DNA from 3 places in the Ruminococcus sp. 1001136sp1_2201st1_G3_2201SCRN_220225 genome. Region 3 is predicted to be linked to each of the others. Evidence: riboswitches for the same ligand, from Rfam matches in the RefSeq annotation. Region 3 holds a riboswitch; each other region holds the start of a gene.
The links. Region 3 has a riboswitch for cyclic di-GMP ahead of AB5642_RS03395 (hypothetical protein). Riboswitches for the same ligand answer to the same signal wherever they lie in the genome.
Positions count from the first base shown of each region.

Region 1: it holds a riboswitch for cyclic di-GMP, as region 3 does, so the genes downstream of both, AB5642_RS02430 (transporter substrate-binding domain-containing protein) here and AB5642_RS03395 (hypothetical protein) in region 3, are expected to answer to the same signal.
Region 2: it holds a riboswitch for cyclic di-GMP, as region 3 does, so the genes downstream of both, AB5642_RS01130 (ABC transporter substrate-binding protein) here and AB5642_RS03395 (hypothetical protein) in region 3, are expected to answer to the same signal.

Region 1 covers NZ_JBCOME010000003.1:150,265-153,546, reverse strand. Annotated here, with positions in the region: partial or broken gene AB5642_RS02440 (alpha/beta hydrolase) at 1-604, shown strand, start outside; gene AB5642_RS02435 (helix-turn-helix domain-containing protein) at 607-1,056, shown strand; cyclic di-GMP riboswitch class I at 1,190-1,265, shown strand; gene AB5642_RS02430 (transporter substrate-binding domain-containing protein) at 1,429-3,282, shown strand, end outside.
Region 2 covers NZ_JBCOME010000002.1:19,084-22,365, forward strand. Annotated here, with positions in the region: gene AB5642_RS01125 (ATP-binding protein) at 1-499, opposite strand, end outside; gene AB5642_RS01130 (ABC transporter substrate-binding protein) at 483-1,298, opposite strand; cyclic di-GMP riboswitch class I at 1,425-1,500, opposite strand; gene AB5642_RS01135 (hypothetical protein) at 1,675-1,848, opposite strand; gene AB5642_RS01140 (LysR family transcriptional regulator) at 1,875-2,768, opposite strand; gene AB5642_RS01145 (alpha-L-fucosidase) at 3,045-3,282, opposite strand, start outside.
Region 3 covers NZ_JBCOME010000005.1:87,357-90,638, forward strand. Annotated here, with positions in the region: gene AB5642_RS03395 (hypothetical protein) at 336-1,352, opposite strand; cyclic di-GMP riboswitch class I at 1,523-1,606, opposite strand; gene AB5642_RS03400 (LacI family DNA-binding transcriptional regulator) at 1,794-2,669, opposite strand; gene AB5642_RS03405 (beta-propeller fold lactonase family protein) at 2,647-2,985, opposite strand; gene AB5642_RS03410 (glycosyl hydrolase family 28 protein) at 3,016-3,282, opposite strand, start outside.

The sequences.
Region 1 (3,282 bases), on a different contig from region 3:
TGCGGATGGGGTGGAATGGCTCTTAACGCAACTGCATTGGATACAAGAATAAAAGCAACTGTAGCATCTACCATGTATGATATGACAAGGGTAAATGCAAATGGGTACTTTGATTCTGAGGACAGTGAAGAAGTACGTTATGCAAAGAAACAGTCACTGAATGCCCTCAGAACACAAGAATACCGTAAAGGCGAGTATTCCAAAGGCAGTGGTTGTGTTCCACTTCCGGTTCCGGAAGATGCCCCTCTCTTCGTAAAAGATTATAGTGAGTATTATAAAGGCAGATGTTATCATAAAAGGAGCCTAAATTCCAATGATGGCTGGAACAGTATTGGATGTATGTCATTTATGAATCAGCCAATATTAAAGTACAGTAATGAAATCAGAAGTGCAGTCCTTATCGTTCATGGAGAAAAAGCGCACAGTTATTATTTTGGAAAAGATGCTTATGAAAATATGATCTATGATCAAGGACAGCAAGTACACATCCAATAAAGAGCTGCTGACAATTCCAGGGGCTGTTCATACAGATCTTTACGATAATCTGGATGTGATCCCATTTGATAAAATCCAGAAATTTTTTAAAGAAAACGGGGTTGGTTAATCATGACATTTGAAGAATATTTGAGTAATATGAAGCCCGGATATACTGTAGACGGTGGAAGTGAAGACCATCTGATCATGCATGAGATGTCTCAAAGGGCATTAAAAATAACGATGGAGTTGAATAACAAATATCATACAAAAGAAGAAATTGTACAGCTTGCTTTGCCATATGAGATCCTCCTTCAGCATGCCTCTATTGTATCATGCTTATGTGTATTTGGAATTTCCCAGTCATCACTGGGAAGAATCATGGCGCAAGAAAACCTGCCGTCGCTGATCACACTTGAAAAAATATGTACAGCTTTGGGCGTGACATTATCACAGTTTTTTCAGGAAGGTAATTCAGAGAATCTGACAGAAAAACAGAAAGAAGTTTTAAGGATATGGAATAATCTGAGTACAAATGAGCAGGAAACAGTGATGTCAATGCTGCGTGGTCTTCGGAAGTAGAAGAACAGTTCGAGTATATGTATCGGCTGTTCTTTTTTTATTTTTGTCGTTAAAACGGTAATGTTTTCTTGTGTATACTAGAGCATTAAAGTATAATGAAATCAGTTTTTTTGCGTAAGTATTAAAGCTATAATAAGGAAATCGGCAAACCAGATGAAAGTTTGGGACGCAAAGCTATAGGGCCTGTAAAATGGCAGCCAGTTGCATGAAATGAGGTTGCACTGTCTGTTTGGCAGTGCTTTTTTATGGTAGAGCACTTGAATAAGTAATACAGAAGCTGTTTGGAAAAATAGCGGGGAGGTTATTGACAATTAATGAATGTAAAATTAAAATCTGGAAGCAAGCAACTGTAGCCTAGAGGAGGGGAGAAAGATGAAGAAGTGCAAATTAGTACAGAATATAATGAATTTCAAATTTTGTTACATTATATTTTGCACAATTATATGTTTTATTGTTTTATCCGTTCCTACATTTGCCAAAGAAAACTCTGACAATGTTATCCGGGTAGGATCTTTTGAAGAAACTTATAATACCGTCAATGAAAAGGGAGAAAGAAGCGGCTATGGTTATGAGTATCTTCAAGATATTGCAGGTTATGCAGGATGGACATATAAATACATAACAAGTGATTGGAAAAACTGCTTTACACAGTTGGAAAATGGAGAGATTGATATTCTTGGTGACATTTCCTATACAGACGAACGTGCTGAAAATATGCTTTTTTCCGATATGCCTATGGGGGAAGAGAAATATTACATCTATACGGATGCATCCAATATGGATCTTACAGCAGGAAATCTGGATTCTTTTGAGGGAAAAAATATTGGTGTGTTTAAAGATAATATAACGGAGGATGTGCTTAACGAATGGGAGTTAAAGTATGGTCTGCATATGCAGCATGTCAATGTTTCTAATACCGCAGAAGTTATGGACAAACTGTCGAAACATGAAATTGACTGCTTCGTTTCGGTAGAAGAATCCCGTTGGGAAGAATCGGATATTTCACCGCTTACAAGTATTGGAGAGACAGAAATCTATTTCGCTATAAATCCAGAACGTCCGGATATCAAAGAAGCACTGGATAGTGCTATGCGCAGAATCAAGGATGACAACCCATTTTACACAGATGATCTCTACAGGCGTTATCTTTCTGCACAGAGCAGCTCGTTTCTTTCAAAAGAAGAAAGTGAGTGGATCGGGCAGCATGGTGCAATCCGGATAGGGTATCTGAATCAGGATGGAGGTATCAGCAGTGTAGATCCACCAACAGGTAAACTGACAGGTGTTATTACAGATTATGTGGATCTTGCAGAAAATTGTCTGCAAGGTCAGACTCTGGAATTTGAATTAAATGGATATGAGACAAGAAGTGAACTGCTTCAGGCATTGCAGGATGGAAAAATAGACCTGATTTTTCATGCAAACCAGAATCCATACTTTGCAGAAACAAATGGATTTGCTTTGTCGGATACGCTGTTGACTCTCAATATGGCAGCAATTACGGCAAAGGATTCTTTTGATGAAAATAAAGAGAATATAGTTGCTGTTGAAAAAGATGATTTTGCATTGAAAGCATATCTTTCATACAATTATCCGCAATGGAAGGTTGTGGAATATGAAACATCAGATGCAGCAGTAAAAGCAATGCAGAAAGGGGAGACGGATTGTATTGTAAGCAATTCAGGTACTGTTTCAGACTATTTGAAAAATAATAAGCTTCATAGTGTTTTCCTGACAAAAGAAGCTGATGTTCCATTTGCTATTCTGCAGGGAGAACCGGTTCTTTTGTCCATTCTGAATAAAACACTGACATCTATGCCTACAACTCAATTTTCAGGTGCAGTAGTTTCGTATAATGCTTCCTTACGAAAAGTTACAGCGAAGGATTTTATTCAGGACAATTTACTGACAGTTTCACTTATCGCTGGAATTTCTTTTTTCGTTGTTCTGTGTATAATTCTTGATTCTTTGAAAAAATCAAAACGTGCGGAAGAAAAATCCAAGAAGTCTGCTGAGCAGGCATTGAAGCTGAATCAGGAGCTTGAAGAAAAACAGCAGGAATTACAAAATGCACTTGTAGAAGCACAGAGTGCCAATAAGGCTAAGACTTCCTTTTTAAATAACATGTCTCATGATATCAGAACACCGATCAATGGTATTATTGGCATGCTTACGATTCTTGAGAAAAGCGGAAATGATGCTGAGCGGGCAAAGGATTGCATGAAT
Region 2 (3,282 bases), on a different contig from region 3:
TATAGGATCCGTCTTCCCTGGCAAACCGTTCTGAATAAGATCTTTCTTCATATCCGGTAAAATCCATAATAATGTCTTTTTGCAGATACTCCGTAATCTCATCAGTCAGAGACTCATCCGTACTGTATTCGCAGTCCGTCTTTCCCTCTGTATCCAGTACAATGATACCATCCACCCAGAGAGTCTGCAGGTTTTCTTTCAGGAACTCCCGGCTTAGATGACCGCCGTTTTCTTTTTCCGTTTTAATATTTGTACTCATCTGTCTGGCACTTTCAATAGCACGGAGGAGGCTTTTGGATTCCGAAGATTCATTATAATGGGTGTAGGTGGAACACTGCACTTTGACATAATTTACAATCTCTACCATTCTTTTCTCTGCTTCCGTTTTCTCCGCATGAAAGAAATAAAACAGAGAGACTACTGCCACACAGATTCCAATCATACCACCGAGCAGCTGGATTCGTTTTTCTTTTTTCTTTCTCTTAATATCCAAGATCATCCACCTCCAGATATTTCTGGGGATCATCCAGATATTTTCCAATAATTTTCAGGGATGTGCCATCCTGACGCATTTCTTCCAGAGTCTGGCTCATCTGCTCACAGATTCCTCTGTCATCATCTTTTGCAAAAGCGACACCTATTCCAGTGATCATCAAAGGTTCTTCCAGGATACGGAAGCTTGCATCATAATCCTTCATATACTGAACAATCGATTCCTCATGTGCGGCGACTGCATCTACATAGCCTTTTCCCAGAAATGTATAGATCAGTTCCCTGTGTCCTAGGCTGATCAGATTGCCCAGCTTTGGGATTCTTTCATCTGTCCGGTTCAGAAAGATGTCTTCCGGTTTGGTTGTGGACTGGACAGCAAGGTTCTTTCCCTCCAGGTCATTCAGGCTGTAGATATCGCTGTTCTCATTTACAGCGACCACCTGACGGCTTGCTATGTACGGTCCTGCCCAGCGGTAATCGTCAAGACGTCCTTCCATAGAAAAGCAGCCCATGATACAGTCAATCTCTCCGCTCTCTACCAGTTCTTTTTTCTTCTCCCAGTTGATCTGGACAACCTCCACCTGATATCCCATTCTTTTGAAAGCTTCCGTAGCCAGTTCTACATCTATGCCCGTCGGTACGCCATCCTCGTTCAGATAATTGTATGGCGGATAGCTGTCACTGCCGAGAGTAATGACGGGCTTTTCTGTTTCATCTTTCGTGTTATCTGTGTTTTTACACCCTGCCAGGGTGACTGCTAAAATTCCCGCAAGCAGAATGCCTGCAATCACTTTTTTTCCTTTCATTTTCTGTCTATCCTAACTATCCTTCTCGTATTTTTCATATCTGATTCCCTGCCATAAAATTATTATTGTTACGTCTATGAAATAACACCGTAAAAAAACACTGTCTCACAGACAGTGCACCTCAGTTCATGCAACTGGCTGCCATTTTACAGGCCCTGTAGCTTTGCGTCACAGACTTTCGTCTGTTTTGCCGATTTTCTTATTATAGCTTTTAAAATTCTGCAAAAAACCTATTTTATTATACTCCATTGCTCCACTTTACACAAGAAAAACCTCACCGCTTTAACACTTAAAAATAAAAAAAAGAACAGTCGATACATATACTCGAACTGTTCTCCTTCTTCCGAAGTCCACGCAGCATTGACATTACTGTTTCCTACTCATTTGTACTCAGATCGTTCCATATCCTTGGAACTTCTTTTTGCTCTTCTGTCAGCTTCTCCGAATTAATATCATAGGTTATTACGTTTTTACTTTCTTCTACGTTTTTGTGAGGCGGCCAGCCTGTAATAGGGCCAACTTCCGGATCTTTTGCATTATTAAAATGCATTCTAAAATTTTTTCCATACACTTGGTTTAACCCCGCCCGGATACAATTGTATTTTTTAGTTCCCTTGCCGCAGCTCCCATAGGATGCTGGCTGTCATACACCAGGCAGATCTGGCGTTCCGGAATTTCATCTTTTAATGGAATCTGTACGATCTCTTTTTTCAAAAGGGAAGGTGCGGCCATTGGCTGGGGCAAAAAGGCAAGCCCGAGCTCGCATTTTACCAGAGGCAGGATCTGATCCGCAGTGGCAGCTTCCGTATCCGGGGAAAGATCCAGGCCATGGGACAAAAATACGCTGTTGTAAAATTTATAGGTCATAGTTTCCCGCCCAAGAGAAATCATCGGATAGTTCTTTACCTCCCGAAGGGAAAGTTCCTGGCTGCCAAGGGCAGTAAAAGTAGTGCCTCCAACCAGAATCTCCTGAAACGGCATGAGCATGATCTGTTTCAATGGGGAATCCACCTCTGCCGGAGTGGAAACTACTGCAAAATCAATCTTTCCGCTTTTAACAGCTTCAATGGCTTCCGGTGTGGAATGGTTGTAAAGCTTCAGCCGGATTCCCGGATAAGTCATGTGAAAACTTTTTAATTTATCCAGCAGGAAAATATTGAGGGCAGTTTCACTGGCACCGATGGCTACACTTCCGTGAGATAATCCGGAGCTGTCTGCCAGCTCCTCTTCTGCTGCCTGAAACTGCTCCATTGCACTTAGCACATGATTATAAAGCCGTTCTCCTTCCGGAGTGAGCTGTACGCCGCGGTTGGTACGGATAAATAAAGTGGTATTCAGCTGTTGTTCCAGACAATTCATGGCCCGGGTAATATTAGGCTGGCTGTTGTTTAACGCCTGAGCCGCCTTGGTAAAATTGTGGTATTTTGCCACATAATAAAAGATCTTATAATACTCGAAGTTAACATCCATAATATTTTTCCTTTTCTTTTGGCATATCATATGTTTATTCCAGTTATATCAATTATAGTTTTTACTTATTTCTACGTCAAGCGTATTATGTACTCGAAAACCATATGGCGTTGTACTTGCCACATGCTTCCCTCTTAAGGTAGAAACTACCACCACCTCCCCTGTATATCGCTTAAGAGGAAAATACCCTTTAGGATAATTTCTACTCCTAAAGGGTATTTTTATAAATAATTATTTATTTAATTTATGAAATAATATAAAACAATACTTAACCGCTCAGGTATTTTCCGGATAAATCCCAATAAACGTTAGAAGCGGAAGTACACGGAAATCATGTAAAACAATTTTCATTTCCCTGGCTTTTTTCCCCTTAACAGGAATGATCTTCTGATAGCCAATTACCGTTCCTGTGTAAATACTGTTCCATATTTCCCCTTCTTTAACAAATACCTCATATTTTTCCACTCTCTGGCTATAGCAGACAGCCTCTTTTAATACCAGATACCCCAAATTG
Region 3 (3,282 bases):
GACTCTTCGACATAGTTACTGTTCACTCCGTGACCAGTAACACACTTCGCAATGCACAGAAAGACGAACCTTCTTGTGACAAGCACAAGAAGTAGCGTTTGCTGCGCAAACTTAATTCTCGGGTTTTCTGTGAACTTTGTTCACAAAAAACACCTCGCGGAATGTTACCAGTGAACAGCAACTCGACATATATAAGATTAAGGTTCTCCCGGTGACAAAAAGGTAAGTACCATCTGTCACTTACCTTTTTATAAAACACTATTTTCCCGCGCCTGTGGTATCCACAGTAAAACACCCGGAGATATTTCTCCGGGTGCCGGTCATCTTTAAAATCATTAGTTCCAGAACGCTCCATAAATCTTCTGAATCTTAGCGATCTGTGCATCTGTAATCTGATTCAATGCATTCTGAACAGCTGCATAAGTCTGTGGTCTGGTGTTCTTCAGGGAAGCATTGTTCAAGATGTAATCCTTAACAGATTCTGCAAAATATTCGGAAGCATTCTGTGTTACATAGGCTTTATTGAAGGCTGTAACATTTGCCTTCTCAGCTACAAAAATGCTCTGGAAGCTTGCTGTCTTATCTACATTTCCTGCGATGAATGCGAGGAAATGACCCAGCTCATGATAAACAGAATCATCGATCTGCTTCATTGTAATAGATCTTGATCTTGCATCAAAATATCCGGAATAGTTGACGGATGGATCAACAACAAGCTTAAATCCCAGCTGCTGATATGCTGCAATTACACGATTGTCCATCTTGCCTGCAACACTTGCTACATTTGCTTCGTATTTACTCTGGTTCTGTGAAGAGCTTGCTGCTGCAGTTGCCTGGGAAACGGAAGTACCAGAAGAAGTAGTGCTTACAGCGGTCTCATTGGCAATTGATACCTGCTGTGTAGTTGTTGTCTGAACAGTTGTTGTGATCTTGGATGTAACAACTTTCTTTTTGGATTTCTTGGTGTATTTCGCTGTTGCTTTGGTAACAACGGTTGTCTTGGTATCTACTGTTGTATTACCGGCTTTATTTGTTTTATTGGTTACTTTTGTTTTGGTTTTCAGTTTCTTGGTGTAGCTCTTCTTGGAAGCCTTTTTTAATTTAACAGTCTTCCTGATTGTCTTGGTACTGGAGGTAGTCTTCACAGTAGTCTTCGGCTGGGAAGCCAGTGGAGTTTCATCTTCTATGATGGAAGTCTCCATGATCGGATCTGTATAACTGGGGAATTCAGGTGTTTCTCCTGCTCCTGAGAATAATGAAACGCCGCCGATCACTGCTGCCAATGCTATAGCAGCACAACTGGAAACAACTTTTTTATTTGCGAGCCACTCTGTTAATTTCTTTCCTTTCATAAATAACACACCTTTCTTGAACCATAATGTAACTGACTTGCCGCTATCTGGAAACTATCAGTCCCATCAGTTTGTGGAAATAAAAAAACCGTTTATCAGATTAAATAAACGGTCGCCACAAACAGAAGAACCACGTCTCCTGTCATATTACATTACCTAATCAATATCAATGCGGCAACCGGCTGTCATAGTCCTGAGACCTTAGACCCTTGGCTTTGCGTCCCTGTCTTTCAACAGGTTTGCCTTTTATTCACTTCATATAATAAAGCAAACTGTCACTTTTGTCAACGGAATTTCCTTGTTAAAACTTACAAAAATCTGTCTAAAAAGTACGAAAGCAAAAAATCTGCAAAAATATCTGAGCTGATTGTAACGCATGATAATCATTCTCAAATATTTTCACAGATTCCTTTTCGATGTCTGGAGGACAGCAGACACGCATTACAGTTTGCGCGTAGACTCCCGCTCTATAAGAGTTCCGCCCAGTATTTGCCGTTTCACTACCTTTTTCCGGTTGATCAGATCAAACAAGGTACGGACGCTCTGAAGGGCAATTTCCACTCTTGGATATTTTAATGTTGTGATGGATGGATGATAATATTCCGCAATGTCCTGACCATCTGCTCCTGCCACACAATAATCCTCCGGTACTCTTTTGCCGCTGTCAATAACTGCTCTGCATGCTCCTACCGCCAAAGTATCTGAAATTGCATAAATGCAGGAAAACTCCACCCCCGATTTCAAAAGCTCACAGGTACAGTTATAACCATTCTCAATCGTATAAATTCTTTTACCTGGTTTTAAACGAATTATAAGCTTCTCATCGTACTCCAGTCCATTTTTCTCCAGTGACCTTTTATAGCCATTGAGATGGCATCTTCCAAGACCTTCATCTCCGGAAGTAATAAAGGCGATCCTTTTATGTCCGCAGCTGCACAGATAATCAACCATACTCTGGCTCTCAATCTCTGTATCAGTCGTCACAAGGGCACTTTTAGGATAAGTTCCTGTATCCTCCGGAACTGTTTTTCCGGAATCACTGATCACATACGGAACTCTCAGCATTCTCAGCCTTGACTCGTCATAATTATACATACCTCCAAGAAATATGATTCCTTTGACTTTTTTCTCTTTTTCCAGCTGAAGGGCAAGCTCAACTTCGTCTTCATCATCTGCTACATTCTGCAATACCAGGCAATATTTCCTGTCACGGGCTTCCCGCTCCAATACATGCAGCATAACACCCCAGTATGAGTTGCTGATTTCTTTTATTATAACTGCGATCGTATTGGAATCAGCCCTTTTCAGATTTTTCATCCTTTTCAATATGACAGGATGCTTTTCCAGGCATCTGAAGACCTGCCTTTTTCTCTGCTGTAAGCCTTTCTTCCTGAACCCCTACTTCATATTCCACAATTTCCGCAGCATTTTCACTTTCACTTACCGCAAAAAGCCGGTTCTTCACCAGACAACCCCAGGAAGGATTCTGCATTTGTATGATAAGAGGAGTTCCTGCAACATCTCCTAGGATCTCATTATACGGAATCAGATAGATACCTTTTCCAAGCTCCTGTTTCTCCAATACAGCAGGGGCATCATGCTGTGTATAGGTTCCGATAAGCAAAATATCCATGCTTTCTTCCATCTCCTTTGTTAATTCCTTTTACTGGAATTTCAGTTCATCTGACAATTCCACAACCATGTGTAATTCACCTGGTGACATCACCTTTTTTCCATGAATTACCACATTGTCAAAATAGAAGCCATGAGGTCTGCACACTTCATTTTTCATCTCAAAACCACGTATAATGGATACTGGAAAAGTGCCTTCTGTAATTTCAATATTTTTAAAGAAAATATCATTTACCATGCCTCTTTCCCTGTCTCGTGAATACTTGGAATCAAGAGTTTTAATATCAATAAATTTTTC